Regions from separate parts of the Bartonella sp. B41 genome, predicted to be linked through region 2. Evidence: predicted binding sites of a transcription regulator. Region 2 holds the regulator's gene; the other holds the start of a gene.
The links. Region 2 encodes HrcA, which represses chaperone genes, less so after heat shock. Its sites were predicted from a motif close to GTTAGCACTCNCNNNNNGNGAGTGCTAAC; they were not measured.
Positions count from the first base shown of each region.

Region 1: a site for HrcA is predicted at 2,307-2,335, ahead of groES (co-chaperone GroES). Genes of this name have one in related genera too.

Region 1 is NZ_CP200037.1:1,024,460-1,033,114, forward strand. Features, by position in the region: gene V4P54_RS04430 (NifU family protein) at 1-170, shown strand, start outside; gene groL (chaperonin GroEL) at 260-1,903, opposite strand; gene groES (co-chaperone GroES) at 1,961-2,257, opposite strand; gene fumC (class II fumarate hydratase) at 2,491-3,888, shown strand; gene V4P54_RS04450 (redoxin family protein) at 4,163-4,687, shown strand; gene hisS (histidine--tRNA ligase) at 4,821-6,305, opposite strand; gene V4P54_RS04460 (DUF3792 domain-containing protein) at 6,558-7,646, shown strand; tRNA gene V4P54_RS04465 (tRNA-Met) at 8,047-8,123, opposite strand; rRNA gene rrf (5S ribosomal RNA) at 8,198-8,312, opposite strand; rRNA gene V4P54_RS04475 (23S ribosomal RNA) at 8,384-8,655, opposite strand, start outside.
Region 2 is NZ_CP200037.1:1,323,115-1,331,769, forward strand. Features, by position in the region: gene V4P54_RS05795 (alpha/beta hydrolase) at 1-19, shown strand, start outside; gene V4P54_RS05800 (M48 family metallopeptidase) at 53-808, shown strand; gene dapE (succinyl-diaminopimelate desuccinylase) at 1,014-2,186, shown strand; gene hemW (radical SAM family heme chaperone HemW) at 2,233-3,432, opposite strand; gene rdgB (RdgB/HAM1 family non-canonical purine NTP pyrophosphatase) at 3,432-4,076, opposite strand; gene hrcA (heat-inducible transcriptional repressor HrcA) at 4,402-5,472, shown strand; gene grpE (nucleotide exchange factor GrpE) at 5,598-6,254, shown strand; gene thpR (RNA 2',3'-cyclic phosphodiesterase) at 6,365-6,907, opposite strand; gene V4P54_RS05835 (stimulus-sensing domain-containing protein) at 7,234-8,655, opposite strand, start outside.

The DNA of each region.
Region 1 (8,655 bases), 300 kb from region 2:
ATGGTGGAGACATCACTTTTCGTGGATTTGAAAACGGTATTGTTTACCTCAATATGCGCGGAGCTTGCGCTGGCTGCCCCTCTTCAACAGCAACACTTAAACATGGCATTGAAAATCTTTTACGACACTTTATCCCAGAAGTTTTAGGTGTTGAAGCAATGCCTCAATAAGTCGAATTAGAACAAAAATCTGATTAAAGTTATATGAAATGAAAAAAAACGGATCAGTTCGATCCGTTTTTAATCTTTATGCTGGGAACTTAGAAATCCATTCCACCCATTCCACCCATTCCGCCACCAGGCATTGGAGGCATTGGAGTATCTTTCTTTGGTAGTTCAGCAACCATCGCTTCTGTCGTGATAAGAAGACTTGCAATTGAAGCAGCATTCTGAAGAGCAGAACGTACAACCTTCACTGGATCAACAATTCCCAAAGAAATCAAGTCGCCAAATTGACCCGTTGCTGTATTATAACCAAATGTATCTGAATTGTTTTCAAGTACCTTGCCAACAATAATCGCAGCTTCTTCACCTGCATTTGTTGCAATCTGACGTGCCGGCGCCTGTAATGCACGACGGACAATGGCAATACCAGCTTCTTGATCAGGATTACTTCCTTTAACAGTAAGTGCATTTGCAGCACGCAGCAATGCAGTTCCACCACCTGCCACGATACCTTCTTCTACCGCCGCACGTGTTGCATTTAAAGCATCATCAACACGGTCTTTCTTTTCTTTCACTTCAACTTCTGTTGCACCACCAACGCGTATAACTGCAACACCACCAGCAAGTTTAGCGAGTCTTTCTTGTAATTTCTCGCGATCATAGTCAGAAGTTGTCTCTTCAATCTGAACCTTGATCTGGTTGACACGAGCACTAATTTCAGCTTTCTGTCCAGCACCATCAACAATTGTCGTAGCTTCTTTAGAAATATTTACTTTCTTTGCACGACCAAGCATATTCAAAGTAACATTTTCTAATTTGATGCCAACGTCTTCAGAAATAACCTGACCAGATGTCAAGATTGCGATATCTTCTAACATTGCCTTACGACGATCACCAAATCCAGGAGCCTTCACAGCAGCAATTTTTAAACCACCACGCAGCTTGTTAACAACAAGCGTTGCCAAGGCCTCACCTTCCACATCTTCAGCAATAATGAGAAGCGGTTTACCAGACTGCACAACAGCTTCAAGAACTGGAAGCAAAGACTGAAGATTAGAGAGCTTCTTTTCGTGAATAAGAATATAAGGATCGTCAAGATCGGCTACCATTTTATCAGCATTGGTAACAAAGTAAGGCGAAAGATACCCACGATCAAACTGCATTCCTTCAACAACTTCCAATTCTGTTTCAGCAGTTTTTGCTTCTTCAACGGTAATGACGCCTTCATTACCAACCTTTTCCATAGCATCAGCAATCATTTTACCAATTTCAGCAGCACCATTAGCTGAAATTGTTCCTACCTGTGCAATTTCTGCTGAAGTTTGGATTTTTTTCGCTTTTTTGAAAAGATTCGTCACAACTTCATCGACAGCAGCATCAATTCCACGTTTAAGATCCATTGGGTTCATACCCGCCGCAACAGCTTTTACACCTTCTTGAACGATAGCTTGCCCCAAAACGGTTGCCGTTGTTGTTCCATCACCAGCGATATCGTTTGTCTTGGAAGCAACTTCGCGCAACATCTGCGCACCCATGTTCTCAAACTTATCTTCCAGTTCAATTTCTTTTGCAACAGATACACCATCTTTTGTGATGCGAGGTGCACCAAATGATTTATCAATCACAACATTACGACCTTTAGGGCCTAGCGTTACCTTAACAGCATTAGCAAGGATATCAACACCGCGTAACAAACGCTCACGCGCTTCACGGCCAAATTTGACTTCTTTAGCAGCCATTTAATCTCTCCTTGGATTATCTTCAATAGTACGAAATGAAAAAATTGAGAGGATACATTATCCCAAAATTCCCATAATATCGGATTCTTTCATAATTAAGAGATCTTCACCGTTGATCTTTACTTCGGTTCCAGACCACTTGCCAAACAAGATACGATCTCCTGTTTTAACTTCTAAAGGCACGCGCTTTCCGTTATCGTCGAGGGCACCGTTACCAATAGCAATAACTTCACCTTCTTGAGGTTTTTCTTTAGCTGTATCAGGAATGATAATCCCACCAGCAGTTTTATTTTCAGATTCAACCCGACGAACAACGACACGGTCGTGAAGTGGGCGGAATTGTATGTTAGCCATGTTCAAAATCCTTAAAACTTAATATAATTTGGATTAATTTTAAGCTCTTGTTAGCACTCTAAAAGAATGAGTGCTAACATGGATTAGAATATAAAATTACCTCTCAACAATGTCAAGAATTCTTCAAAAATAATTTAGCTTTAAAAATATTTTAAAGTCTTGCCTCTTTTTTCTATTTTGCGCTATCTAACTCTTTATGAACCATGAACCGGTAAACATAAAAGGATTTTATTATGGTTGATACACGGCTGGAAACCGATAGCTTTGGAACAATTTCGGTGAGACAAGATCGCTATTGGGGAGCGCAAACAGAGCGTTCCCTGCACAATTTTAATATTGGTACAGAAAAACAACCACGCACCATCATCTATGCCTTAAGCCTAATTAAAAAGGCTGCTGCTATCGTTAATATGGAAAAAGGAAAGCTTCCACAAAATATAGGGAAAGCAATCATTTCCGCAGCAGATGAAGTACTCTCTGGTACATTCGATACGCATTTTCCACTTTCCGTTTGGCAAACTGGTTCCGGCACACAAAGTAATATGAACGTCAATGAAGTAATTGCCAACCATGCCAGCCTACTTTTGGGAGGACAGCTTGGGAAAAAAGAACCAGTCCATCCCAATGATCACGTTAATATGAGCCAATCGTCAAACGATTCCTTCCCAACAGCACTGCACATTGCAACAACCTTACAAACACGACAGCACCTATTTCCAATTCTTGAAGCTCTTATCACAACTTTTAAAAAGAAAGAGGAAGAGTTTTCCGACATCATAAAAATTGGACGTACCCATACTCAGGATGCAACACCTTTAACCTTGGGACAGGAATTTTCAGGCTATCGAGCAGCCCTAGAAGACAACCGAAAACGCATTGAAACGGCACTAACCGATGTTCAAATGCTAGCTCAAGGCGGCACAGCCGTTGGAACAGGATTAAATGCACCAAAAGGGTTTGACATCGCATTTGCAAAAACCATTAGCAAGCTTACGGGAATAACCTTCACAACTGCCAAAAATAAATTTGAAGCCCTTGCTCATCATGGAGCCCTTACGCATTTCCACGGAAGCTTGAATGCCTTAGCAGCTGATTTATTTAAAATTGCCAATGATATTCGGTTTTTGGGATCGGGCCCCCGCTCAGGACTGGGCGAACTCAACCTTCCAGAAAATGAGCCAGGATCTTCCATTATGCCAGGAAAAGTAAACCCAACACAATGTGAAGCAATGACCATGGTTGCATGCCAAGTTTTTGGTAATAACACAAGCGTGACATTTGCGGCCAGCCAAGGACACTTTGAACTGAATGTTTACAAGCCAGTGATTGGCTACAATGTTTTGCAATCGATAAATCTTCTTGGTGATTGTATGCGTTCTTTTGATATACATTGCATTCAAGGATTACAAGCTAATCGTGTTCATATTCACTCTCTTATGGAACGTTCTCTCATGCTCGTCACTGCTCTTGCTCCTAAAATCGGTTATGAAAAAGCCGCTGAAATTGCCAAAGCAGCACATAAAAACGATACAACTTTACGTACTGAAGCTATAAAAGCTGGTGTTTCTGCCGATGATTATGACCAACTAGTCGATCCTAAAAAAATGATTCATCCACAAGAACCAAAATAATTAAAAATCTTGCGTGATCGCATACCCTATGTGATCACGCAGCGTCTTTGTAATCTAACTGCTACTACATGGGTAAAACAGCAAAACTCATCCGTAATTATAGATGAGTTTTTAAAATACCCCTTAAAATCAGTGATTAATTCCACTTGACGTTCACATGAAATATCTGCAAACTCCCCCATTCTACCGTACTTCTTAAAGCATATAAGCTTTTTAAATACGCAATCTTTTATTTGGTACATAATTCTTTTACAAGGAAAGCAGGAGCATAACCATGATAAAAAAAAGAGTTCCCAATGTAACCTTTCATACACGCGTGCGTGATGAATCAATGAGCGGAAACAATCCTTACCGCTGGCAAGACGTCAACAGCGATTCTTATTTTAAAGGCAAACGGGTTATCCTTTTTTCCCTCCCTGGAGCTTTTACACCTACCTGCTCGACCTTCCAGCTCCCTGATTTTGAAAAACTCTATGATGAATTTAAAAAAGTTGGTATCGATGAAATTTACTGCCTTTCCGTTAATGATGCCTTCGTTATGAATGCTTGGGGAAAAGATCAAAATATAAAAAACATAAAACTAATTCCTGATGGCTCAGGTGAGTTCACACGCAAGATGGGAATGCTAGTCGCTAAAGATAATATCGGTTTTGGAATGCGGTCATGGCGCTATGCCGCTGTAATTAATGACGGTATTATTGAAAAGTTTTTTGTAGAAGAAGGCCTTTCAGACAACTGTACAACAGATCCTTATGAAATTTCTTCACCCCAAAACATTTTAAAAACATTGCAAAGCTAATTTTAAATCCAAACATTCCATTTAAATTAAAAAGCACAAGCTCCTTTCCAAAAGGGTTTGTGCTTTTTTTCTGAATTTATCAACCTAAAAATCAATCCCTTTAAGCATAGAATTGTCCTCAAAGCATTCAGTCTTATTTTTGCAGAGCTAAAATATCTTTAACCGCTTTAACCAATTGATCTTCATCAATGGTTATTTGCGCTGGTCGACTTTCGCGCCATGTTTTATTATCCTTTATTTCATAAGATAAACGCGCACCTTCAATTAAATCTTTTATTTGTATTTTCCTATCTTTGCGCTCCTGTGAGCCCTGTATAACAACACAAGGAGCATTCCGGCGATCAGCATATTTCATTTGCGCTTTAATTCCTGAACCTCCCAAATAAAGCTCTGAACGAATACCAGCATTACGCAACTGCATTACCATTTTTTGATACTGCGCAACAACTTCTGGATCCTTATCCATCATTAAAACAACTACAGGGCCAATATTTTTCTTAACAGGCAATTTTCCAAGATTATGTAAGGCAGATATCAAACGCGATACCCCTATGGAAAACCCCGTTGCTGGAACATTATCACTTCGAAAGCGGGAAATTAATCCATCATAGCGCCCACCACCACCAACAGATCCAAAAACAACTTTTTGGCCATCATCATTGAGAACATCAAAAAGCAATGCAGCTTCAAAAACTGGCCCTGTATAATAATCCAAGCCACGCACAATTGATGGATCAATTCTGATACAATCTTGATAACCATTTTCAATAAAAATAGCTTGCATTTCCTCAAGTTCTCGAATTCCTTCACATCCAAGAAGATGACTTCCTACCACTCGTCTAAGAGCATCGATTGTCTCATCCACCTTTGCTGTCTCAACAGCGATTAGAGAAAGGATACTGTCAATCTCTTTATCTTTAAGCTCTGCTCCCTTCGTAAAATCACCACTTTCATCCAAGCGCCCCCGACCTAAAAGCAACCTCACCTCTTCAGTACCAAATTTATCCAATTTATCGATTGCCCGAAGAACAGTTAAACGTTTTTCATCTTGTCCACTTCCCCCCAAACCAATTTTTTCCAAAACAGCATCAAGAATTTTTCGATTGTTAAGGCGAATAACATAATCACTCTGTTGAATTCCTAACTTTTTAAAACTATCGACTGCCATCATACAAATTTCTGCATCAGCAGCTACAGTTGGTGCTCCAACAATGTCGGCATCAAACTGCATAAATTGCCGAAACCGCCCAGGTCCAGGTTTTTCATTGCGAAATACAAAACCAAAACGATAACTACGATAAGGTTTTGACAAAATTTCAAAATTCTCTGCAAAATGGCGAGCAAGAGACGCTGTGAGATCATAACGCAAAGACATCCATTGTTCATCATCATCCTGCAAAGAAAAAATACCCGCATTTGGACGATCAGAATCTGGTAAAAATTTACCCAATACATCTGTATATTCAAAAATCGGTGTTTCAAGCGCTTCAAATCCATAAAGTTCATAAACCTCACGAATCTGAGTAATCATGGATTCAGCCGCATACAACTGTGCACTGATACGATCAACAAACCCCCTCGGTAAACGAGCTTTGATCTTTTCTTGTTTTGATGACATAAACTGATTTCTCTAACAACAACATGTATTTATAGACTTTTCTGTGTCTATCTTATAGAAAAGCATCCTGCAATGACTTTATAGAGCAGATCTATTCTATATCATATATTTTTAGATAGAACTTACGTTTAGATTATTAAGTTATTGTTTACAATTGCTTTATTTTATTAATTTTATTGATAATTATGTTTTTTTGGAACATAATTTGTGATGAGACATTTTATCTCCACTATCATTGAAGGAGATAAAGACATGGAAACCCGCATTCCAGGCGACACATCATTCGATACACATTTTCTTGAAGAGACTTCGTTAGAGGATCAATATCCTCTTTTTCACATACCTATTTCATGGTCAGCAATTTTTGCAGGACTTGTTACAGCCCTTGCAACCTCTATCTGCTTATCTTTTCTAGTTGCAGCCTTGGGACTAGGTCATTTTGACCTTTATTCCTCATCACCTTTTAAAAGCACCCTTTTCTCCGTTGGCATTGGTTCCCTTATTATTATGCTTATCAGCCTCGCTGGTGGCAGTTTTGTTGCAGGTCGTTTTGCTGAAGCATCAGGAGCCATTCATGGTTTTTTAACTTGGGCTCTCTTAACGCTCATTATGGCGATCCAAACCATTCTGTTTATCTCAAGTTCAGCCCACTTGGGTGCTCAGGCTGTCTCATCTAACATCGCAGAAACAAAACAATCCATAACGGACAAAATAATAGATATAATCCCCTTCCTCTCCAGATTAGATAATGAGAACTTTGAAAGCCTTCTACGACCAAAGAATGACAATGGAATCGACTTTGATCAACTTCACAACGAGATATACGTTGTTCTCAACAACAATGAGATTCCTGCTCTTAATCCCGAACGCTTGAAGCAATCCTATCAAGAAGCCTTAGAGGAAATTGATGCAACAATCACAGCTTTCAAGAATGATCCATCTCACTATAGCACTTATCTTAAGGATTTGAAGAACTATCTTTCTTCTCGTGCGCAAGCTATGAATACCCATATTGATAAAAAAGCCATCATTGATAGCCTAATAACGCGCGGAGTTTCCCACTCAGATGCACAAAAGATGGCCAACCACGCACTTGATCTCTATCATTCAGCAGAAACAAAAACTGAGAAAGCAATCAAAGCCCTTGAAGAACAAGCTAATCTACTATCTCAAAAGATAAATCTTCCAACGAAAGATTCTAGTCGCCTTGCAGATAAAGCCGTAAATACGGCATCTAATATCGGATGGTGGGGTTTTTTAGGCGGTCTGATTGGAGCCATTATTTCTAGTATTTTTGGTTATTATGGTTACCGAAGCCGTAAACATTTCTTCATGCCTTAAAAACCTTTTGTTCTGTATCAGGATCGATCCGATAAAGACTGCACAATATGTGCAGTCTTTTATCTATAAAGTTCATAATTTTTTCGCGCAACAATACCCATAACCACATCTATCCCATCCCATTCAGTTATCCACAATGGTTCTTCATCTAAATTTCGCAAAGAATACAAAAATATTTGCTTATGAAGAAAATGCCAATTTGAGTTTCCGTCTTAATAAGACACATCATCCATAATAGTATCTTCCCCTATATAGATTTTTTATACAAGGCCACTCATAGCCGACATCATGCAGTCGCAATTTTGCGTTATGGAACAAGCACACTAGAAAGAAACACCCCGTCAATGATAAAGAGAGGCACTCTTTTCTTTTTAATCATGAATTAATCGAAAGATTCTCTTGGTTGCGGGGGCAGGATTTGAACCTGCGGCCTTCAGGTTATGAGCCTGACGAGCTACCGGGCTGCTCCACCCCGCGCCACGAAAATTAGAATAAAGATAAAATTCTGTCCAGCTTCAGATTTTGCGAAGATTATCCTATGCACTTAGCAGACCTGGCAGCGACTTACTCTCCCGTGCCTTAAGGCAAAGTACCATCAGCGCTGGAACGTTTCACGGCCGAGTTCGGGATGGGATCGGGTGCGTTCGCTCCGCCATAACCACCAAGTCAGCAAAGAGCATATAATAACGAGAAGCAAGTACCTTCATATATCCATACAATGAATACAGGAAATGGGAACGATCAAGCCGATCGAACTATTAGTATCAGTAAGCTTCATGTGTTACCACACTTCCACACCTGACCTATCAACGTGGTGGTCTACCACGGTTCTCAGGGAATACTTGTTTTCAGGTGAGTTTCCCGCTTAGATGCCTTCAGCGGTTATCTCGTCCGTATATAGCTACCCTGCTATGCGGCTGGCGCCACAACAGGTCCACCAGAGATACGTCCATCCCGGTCCTCTCGTACTAGGGACAGGTCCTGTCAATATTCCTACACCCACGGCAGA
Region 2 (8,655 bases):
TCGCATTAATGCAGAGTAATAATTAAATTCACCAGTGATGAGGATATGATATATGACCGTTTATGAACACCCTTTTGTGTTCTCTGATCGCGTTGTTCCTATACAAGTTCAAGAACGTAAGAATGCACGTCGTTTTACGTTACGTATTGATGTAAGAAGCAAAAAAATTATTTTAACAATGCCTCCAGCAGTAAGTCTCTGTTTGGCTCATAATTTTGTTGAAAAGCATAAATCTTGGATTGAAGCACATTTTTCCCATATACAAATTCCATACAAAAATTCCCTTCTCAAAGAAGGTGCGACAGTCCCTTTATTGGGTGTTGCACATATAATAAAACATAAAAAAGGACGTGGAATAGCTGAAATTATTGCAGGTAATATGAAACAAAAGCCTCAAATTATTGTATATGGTCAACTAGAACATTTACCAAGGCGTGTCGCTGATGTTTTTAAAAAGCAGGCTACACTCATTATAACGCCTCTGGTAGCATATTATGCGGATAAAGTAGGGCGTAAGGTGAAGTCAATTTGCTACAAAGATACCAAAAGTCGTTGGGGATCTTGTTCATCAGATGGGCGGCTTTCTTTTTCTTGGCGCCTTATCATGGCTCCAAAAGGGATTGTTGAATACGTTGTTGCACATGAGGTTGCTCATCTTATAGAAATGAACCATGGACCAAGATTTTGGGATCTTTGCGAAAATTTGTGTTTTGAAAGCAAAACTTACCGTTTTTGGTTAAAGAAAAACGGTTATGCATTGCATGCAGTTGATTTTCACTCATCTATATCGGAAACAGGAAAAATTTGAATAAAAACAGTATTTGATGGAACTTTTTGCTTAGTATTCTGTTGTGTGTGTGCTTCTCTACATAGTGAAGAAGTCATTGAAGCCTCAGCATAATCATATCCCCCTACTTTGTTTGCTGAGTGTCTTCGATGTTTTTTCTTTATCTTTTTTGTGATTCCTCTTAAATAATCGTTGGTAATTATTAGTTTAAGTTGGAAGTGCGCTCATGCCTGTCCTTACAAATCCTGTTCAGCTCTTACAGATGCTTATTCGTTGTCCTTCTGTTACTCCTCATGAAGCAGGTGTTTTATCAGTTCTGGAGAGTTTTTTAAAAAAGATGGGATTGAGTGTTTATCGTCCTATTTTTAAGGATAAAAACACAGAGGATGTCGAAAATCTTTATGCAAAGATTGGGAAAGAAGGTCCACATCTCATGTTTGCAGGTCATACTGATGTTGTTACGCCAGGTGATCTAGAAGATTGGTCGTATCCTCCTTTCGAGGGAGTAATCGATCAAGGAAAATTGTATGGGCGAGGCGCTGTTGACATGAAGGGTGGAATCGCTTGTTTCGTTGCGGCATTAGCACGGGTTCTTGAGAAACAATCTATCAAGGGAACAGTGAGCTTTTTAATCACGGGTGATGAAGAAGGCCCTGCTATTAATGGTACGGTAAAGCTTCTAAAATGGGCAGAGCAAAAAGGTGAGAAATGGACTGCAGCTCTTGTGGGAGAACCAACGAGTGTAAAATGCGTTGGCGATGCAATTAAAATTGGTCGGCGAGGGTCACTTTCTGGTATCATTACAGTTAAAGGATGCCAAGGTCATGTTGCTTTTCCTGAGCGGGCTGCCAATCCATTGCCCTTAGCAGGAAAGATTATCCAAGCGTTGACACAAACGGTTTTGGATCGAGGGACAAATAATTTTCAGCCAAGTAATTTAGAACTTACAACTATTGACACGGGGAATACATCTGTGAATGTTATCCCAGCGCAGACAACAATCCGTTTTAATATACGCTACAACGATCTATGGACAAAGGATACCCTTGTTTCAGAAATTGAAAAACATCTTTCCTTGGTACAAGCAGAAAGTAATAGCACTCAATTGCCTTGTTATCAGCTCGAATGGATACAAAGTTTGGGGGATGTTTTTATAACAAAAAATGATAGACTCATTAAAATTTTATCAAATGCTATTAAAAGTATCACAGGAAATGTACCGGAATGTTCAACTTCAGGAGGAACTTCGGATGCTCGGTTTATTAAGGATTACTGTCCGGTTATTGAGTTTGGTTTATCAGGACAAACCATGCATATGGTAGATGAGTATGTGGCTCTTGATGCGATGGAAAGTCTGACATCAATTTATGAGCGGTTCATTGTTGATTTTTTTGCGTAGAAAAGCGCTGGATTTTAATGAAATTACAGGTTCAGGTATGAAGATTTTAGTTTGCCAATTGGCTGATAATATGATCCAGCAGGATACGTCCTGTTGTTGTGGCTTTTAGGCGCCTATTTCCTACCATTTCTACTAGTTTCTGTTGTTGCAAATTTATCAATTTTTCTATTGGTAGGCCATTAGGGTTTAATATTTCATAACGCATAAGATCCAAACCTTCTGAAAGGCGTAGACCCATGAGCAGCATTTCGTTTGCTTGTTGTGCTTCGGTTAATGTTTCTACCTCAATACAACCATGTCCTGTAGTTTCCACCAATTGAAGCCAACGTTCAGGGTGTTTTTCATTGATTGTTACATGACGTTCGTGTTTCTTGGATTGATATGAAGATTCTTTTGAAAACGTAAAAGAATTATTAGATGAATTCTTAATGAAGCGTCCATGTGCTCCTGGACCAAATCCTGCATATTCATGATAACGCCAATAAAGAAGATTATGAGCTGATTCTGCACCATGAACTGCGTGATTTGAGATTTCATAAGCTGGAAGGTTATGCATAATAGTTATTTCTTGGGTAAGATAGTATAGATCTGCAGCCAATTCCGATGTAGGGAGAATGAGTCTTCCTGCGGCATGAAGTCGTTCAAAGGCAGTGCCTTCTTCAATGGTAAGCTGGTAAAGAGAAAGATGATCTGCTGCTAAATCAATAGCTTGTAAAAGTTCACACTTCCATTGTTCGAGTGTTTGCTCTGGTCGAGCGTAAATTAAATCAAAAGATAAGCGCGGAAAAATTTTCCGCGCTAAAGCAATGGCATAAAGTGCTTGTTCCACATTATGAAGACGGCCAAGTTTTCGTAATGCTTTATCGTTAAGAGCCTGTACGCCCAAAGATAACCGATTAATTCCCGCTACACGGTATCCATAAAAACGTTCTGCTTCTACGCTTGACGGATTTGCCTCCAGTGTAATTTCCGCTTTGTCATCAATTGTCCATGTTTTTGCGAGTGCTTGTAACAACGCATCAACGGTTTGTGGTGTCATTAGGGAAGGTGTACCACCACCGATAAAAATACTTGTAACATGACGTTGGCCTATTTCATGGTATTGTGTTTCTATTTCACGTTTAAAAGCGGTGACAAAACGTTGCTGGTCAACCCCATTTACGCGAACATGTGAATTAAAGTCGCAATAAGGACATTTGGCAGCACAAAAGGGCCAATGAATATAAATACCAAAAGGCTTGTTCATCAGAGGGTCAAAAGATTTTCTGCTAAAAGCTTGAAAGCTCGCGCACGATGTGAGAGGGGTGTTTTATCATTGAGTTTCCAGTTATGCTTCTGCTTTGTTGACATTTCGCCAAAAGTTTTTTCGTATCCGTTTGGTAAAAAAATTGGATCAAAACCAAATCCTTTATCTCCGCGTGGAGGCCAAATAAGTGTTCCCTCGACATGACCGTGAAAATAATCTGCATAGCCATCAGGCCATGCAATGCAAATAACAGATATAAACCTGCTTTTTCGTTGATTTTTTTCGCGAGCTCCGATTTTTTGGAGTTCATCTTCTATTTTTTGCATAGCTTTCAAAAAGTTTCGAGTACCATCGGATTGTAAAGCCCAATCGGCTGTGTAAACACCCGGCGCATTGCCTAGTGCATCCACTTCTAAGCCAGAATCATCAGACAAAGCAGGTGTCCCCGTGTTTTTTGCAGCTGCAAAGGCTTTAATATAGGCATTTTCTTCAAATGTTGTTCCTGTTTCTTTTGGTTCAAGTAAACCCAGTTCTTTTGCTGATTTTGTCGCTAAACCGAAAGGAGTAATTAATGCTGTGATTTCATGCAATTTGTTGGTATTATGCGTGGCGATGATGAGCTCTTTAGTGACTATACTTCTCATACACATTTTCTCCATAATGTGAAAGGGGATGTTTACTGTGTGTGCCTAAAATATTTCCGATATCACATAATATGGATCTTGTTAGATTTTACAAGATTTAGCCATACTGCACGTTAATTGACATTTCATTCAAGGAGATTTTTGCGTTTAGCATTTAATTGTAATAGCAATGTCAGAAAGATGCACCAGAGTACTTTTTTTTTGACGATAGTATTTTTTGTGCTAAATATTGCGATACTTTTTGACACTGCTTTAGATTGTTTGACCAAACCTTTGCAAGATTTATATAAGAAGAAAGTGTTTTTGAAGTAGTGAAATAATTTCTATGAAGCACAAATTTATTGATGATGAACTAAAGTGTCTTGATGAGCGTTCGCGCGATATTTTTCGCCATATCGTTGAGGCCTATCTTAATGATGGTGAGCCTGTGGGTTCACGGAATCTTTCACGGCTTTTACAACAAACATTGTCGCCTGCAACGATTCGCAATGTTATGAGTGATCTTGAGCACCTTGGTTTGATTTATGCACCTCATATATCCGCAGGTCGGATGCCGACGCAATCAGGGTTACGATTTTTTGTTGATGCATTTATGGAAGTGGGGGATTTGCCAGCCAAGGAGCGTGAAAGCATTGAAACTCACGTAAAAGAGGCTGGTCATGCGCAATCAGTAGAAAAATTTCTTATTCAAGCGAGCCAAGTTCTTTCAGATCTTTCACGTGGAGCAGGATTGGTTTTGGCAACAAAACATGAAGGAATATTGAAACATATTGAATTCGTGCGTCTTGACAGGGAACATGCTCTTGCAGTTTTAGTGACTCAACAAGGTGAAGTTGAAAATCGTATTGTTCATTTACCGGAAGGTATTACTCACGCACAATTAACGGAGGCAACGAATTTTCTTAATGCTCATATTCAAGGGCTTACATTGAGCGAAGCTAAAGAAGAAATTGCGCGTTTATGCTCAGAGACGCGAGCTGCTCTTGATCATTTGTCTCATCATCTCGTTGAAACTGGGTTAGCCCTTTGGGGAGGAGAAGATGCGGATAATAAAATACATCTCATTGTTCGTGGTAGAAGTAATTTGCTTGAAGATGTAAAGGCAGAAGAAGATTTAGAGCGTTTGCGGCATTTATTTGATGATTTGGAGACGCGTGAAAGTATGGCGCAATTACTTGATTTGGCAGATGCAGGTTCAGGGGTTCGTATTTTTATTGGCTCGGAAAATAAGCTATTCTCACTTTCTGGTTCTTCTTTGGTGGTAGCACCTTATTGTGATTCACAGCAAAGAATTATCGGTGCTTTAGGAGTTATTGGTCCTACACGCCTTAACTATGCAAGAATTGTACCTATGGTGGATTATACAGCTCAACTTGTGTCGCAGTTATTGCGCTAATTGTTGTAAAAAGAAAATTTTTATTATCAGGATATCCGTTGTTAAGATGTGCAAATACCCCTTGATTTTTTTCTATAAAATTTCGATATCGATAATAACAAATCTTATGAAGGAATGGAGTTTTTATGTCTGATGAAAAAAACAAATTTGCTGACGCTTCATTTGAAAATTGCGATTCAAAAAATCCAGATCGCGATGCATCTAAACAGGCTACCGATGAATTTTTAGAAGTGCGTGAAGCGGAGTCTTGTACAGAAATTGGAGAAGAAAATGTATTTATGGATCCTTTAGTTGTTTTACAGGATGAAAATAAAGAATTAAAAGATCAACTTTTACGTCTTGCTGCAGATATGGAAAACCTTCGGCGTCGTACTGCGCGTGATGTGGCTGATGCGAGAGCTTATTCAATTGCTAATTTTGCGCGCGATATGTTATCCGTCTCTGATAACTTGAATCGTGCATTGGACGCTATTCCAGAAGGTGCGAGGGAGAGTGATGCTGGTTTAAAAGCTTTAGCTGAGGGTGTTGAAATGACTGAACGTGCGATGATAGCAGCATTAGAACGTCACGGTGTGAAAAAAATTTATCCAGAAGGAAAAAAATTTGATCCTCATTTTCACCAAGCAATGTTTGAGATTCCAAATTCAGACGTTCCAGAGAACACTGTTCAGCAAGTTGTTCAGGCTGGTTATATCATAGGAGAACGTGTTCTCCGTCCTGCGATAGTTGGTGTTTCAAAAGGTGGAACAAAAGAAACATCCATTGAAGCTGACACAGAGTAAATTCGCCAAAAACAGCTTTATATCACAGCATGAAACTATGGTATTTTTTAGTTTCATGCTTTTAAAAAATTGAGACGGAAGAAATCTTTAAGGTTGTTCTAACACCTACTTTATTTTTGAAGTTCCCAACTTCCCTGTACGACATAAAGATCCTTACCTGTGGAATCTGGAGATGAAAATAGGACAAAATGGTCAATTTCAAAAGGAGGGAATGAAAAACTGCCCCGAGAAGACAAATAAAAAGAAAGATCCTCGGGCGTAACGTCAAGCAATCGTCCCATGGTGATGTGTGGAGAAAATTGCCTTGCATCGACAGTTAGTCCTAAATTCTTCCCGACATGCTGCATCTGTTCATGTAAAAGGTCAAGAGTTTTACATGGCTTAATACGGATAACAACAGAATGAGGAGGAATATCTTCAGAATCAAAAATTTTGAAACCATTTGTCTGCAATACAAAATTAGGAAGTTTTATTGTATCAAAGGTACGAATAAGTTCATTTTTTATGCAATTATCAACTTCACCAAAAAAAGACAGAGTTATGTGAAAATTTTTCGGATTAATCCATCTGGCTTTTGGCAGACCGTTTTGCAGTGAGATAATTTCTTCTGTTGTTTTTTGAGGAATTTGGAGAGCACTAAATAGGCGCGGCATGATACCTCCTTATCATTGATTAGGACATTCCCAGAGGTGCACCATATTCATTTTACTGCTTTACTAAGGGAAAAACAACAACACAACAAAGCACTATAAACAAAAAATGGCTAAGAAATGGCTGACCATAATTTAAAACGAAATTATCACTTAATAAAGATAATTGTAGTTTAAAAATTTGCTGTGTTTTCACGCATGCAATTGTAAAAATGTATAAAATCTTTACATGCTTCACTGTAAACAGCTACGAGTTCAACAAGAGTAAAGGATATATTTCTCATTTCTTTATTTCATAAAGGTGAATGATAATATTTTGTATTTTATAATCATGTTTTTTTCTTTTGGTTGGAGAAATTTTGAGCGAAAGGAAGTGTAATAATAAAGCGCGCGCCAGTTTTGCTATTTTTAATTGTAGAATCAGCAACATTTTCAGCTGTAATTATTCCATTGTGAGCTTCAATGATTTGTCTGCTAATAGAAAGACCAAGCCCTGAATTTTGTCCAAATGCATCTTCATTTGGTCGATCTGTATAGAATCGTTCAAAGATGCGTTCAATGTTTTCTGAACGAATACCAGGGCCATTGTCTTCAATAATGAGAGTGAGGGTTGATGGATTGCTTTTCATAGTTATGTAAATTTGACCATTATCCTTAGGAGCAAATGAGCGGGCATTTTCAATAAGATTGGAAATTACTTGACCCAAACGGAGTTCATGACCTAACACAAGATAGTCTTTTCCATTAGGACGCGGCCTAATATTCAGGCTGATATTAACGGTTTTTGTGTTACGGTATACTTCACGAACAGCATGGACAAGACTTTCCAAAAGTATTTTCATATCAACAATTTGAGCCGTTTCACGAGCAAATTCTGCATCTAATCGTGAAGCATCAGAAATATCAGTAATTAAACGGTCAAGACGGCGCACATCGTGCTGAATAATTTTAAATAATTGTGTTTGTGCTTCTTCATTCTTAGTTAGTGGGAGAGTTTCAACAGCACTACGCAACGAAGTTAGGGGATTTTTTAATTCATGGCTTACATCAGCTGCAAAGCGCTCGATGGCTTCAATACGCATGTAAAGGGCATTTGTCATATCACGAATAGAGGTTGAAAGATGTCCAATTTCATCTTCACGCATTGAAAAATCAGGAATTTCTACGCGCTTGTTGTTGCCGTGGCGCACGCGGTCAGCGGAGGCAGACAATTTGCTTAGTGGATGGGCAATCGTGTGAGCTAAAAATAAAGAAAGTACCAAAAGCACAGTACCAACAACTGCAAAGACTTTAAAAATAACAAGTCTCTCTCCCTTCACGATATTATCAATGTCTGAACCCGTTGTTGAAAGAAGAAGAGCGCCAACTACTGCACGATAACGTTGAACAGGAACCGCAACAGAAACTATTAATTGACCTTGTCTATTGCGTCGTCTAGCTGTAGCTGGGAATCCATTTAACGCCCTGTAAACTTCTGAATGAGCAATGCCACTGCTTTTTGCTTGCTCTCTATCAATAGTAAGACCGCTTCCGTAGAGTACGTTTGAGAACCAGGAATAGAGACGTTTCCATAAGCTTTGTTCAATTTTAATGGGAGGCAAATCATAGCTGAAAACTTCTCCGCTAGAATACAGAACACGGGAATCAAGAAGCAAGGTTGCATCACGATCATAGATGCGTGCTCTCGTTGTTTTTGGTGTAATAAGGCGACGTAATAGTGGGGCAACTTGTTCAGGATTAATGGGAAAATC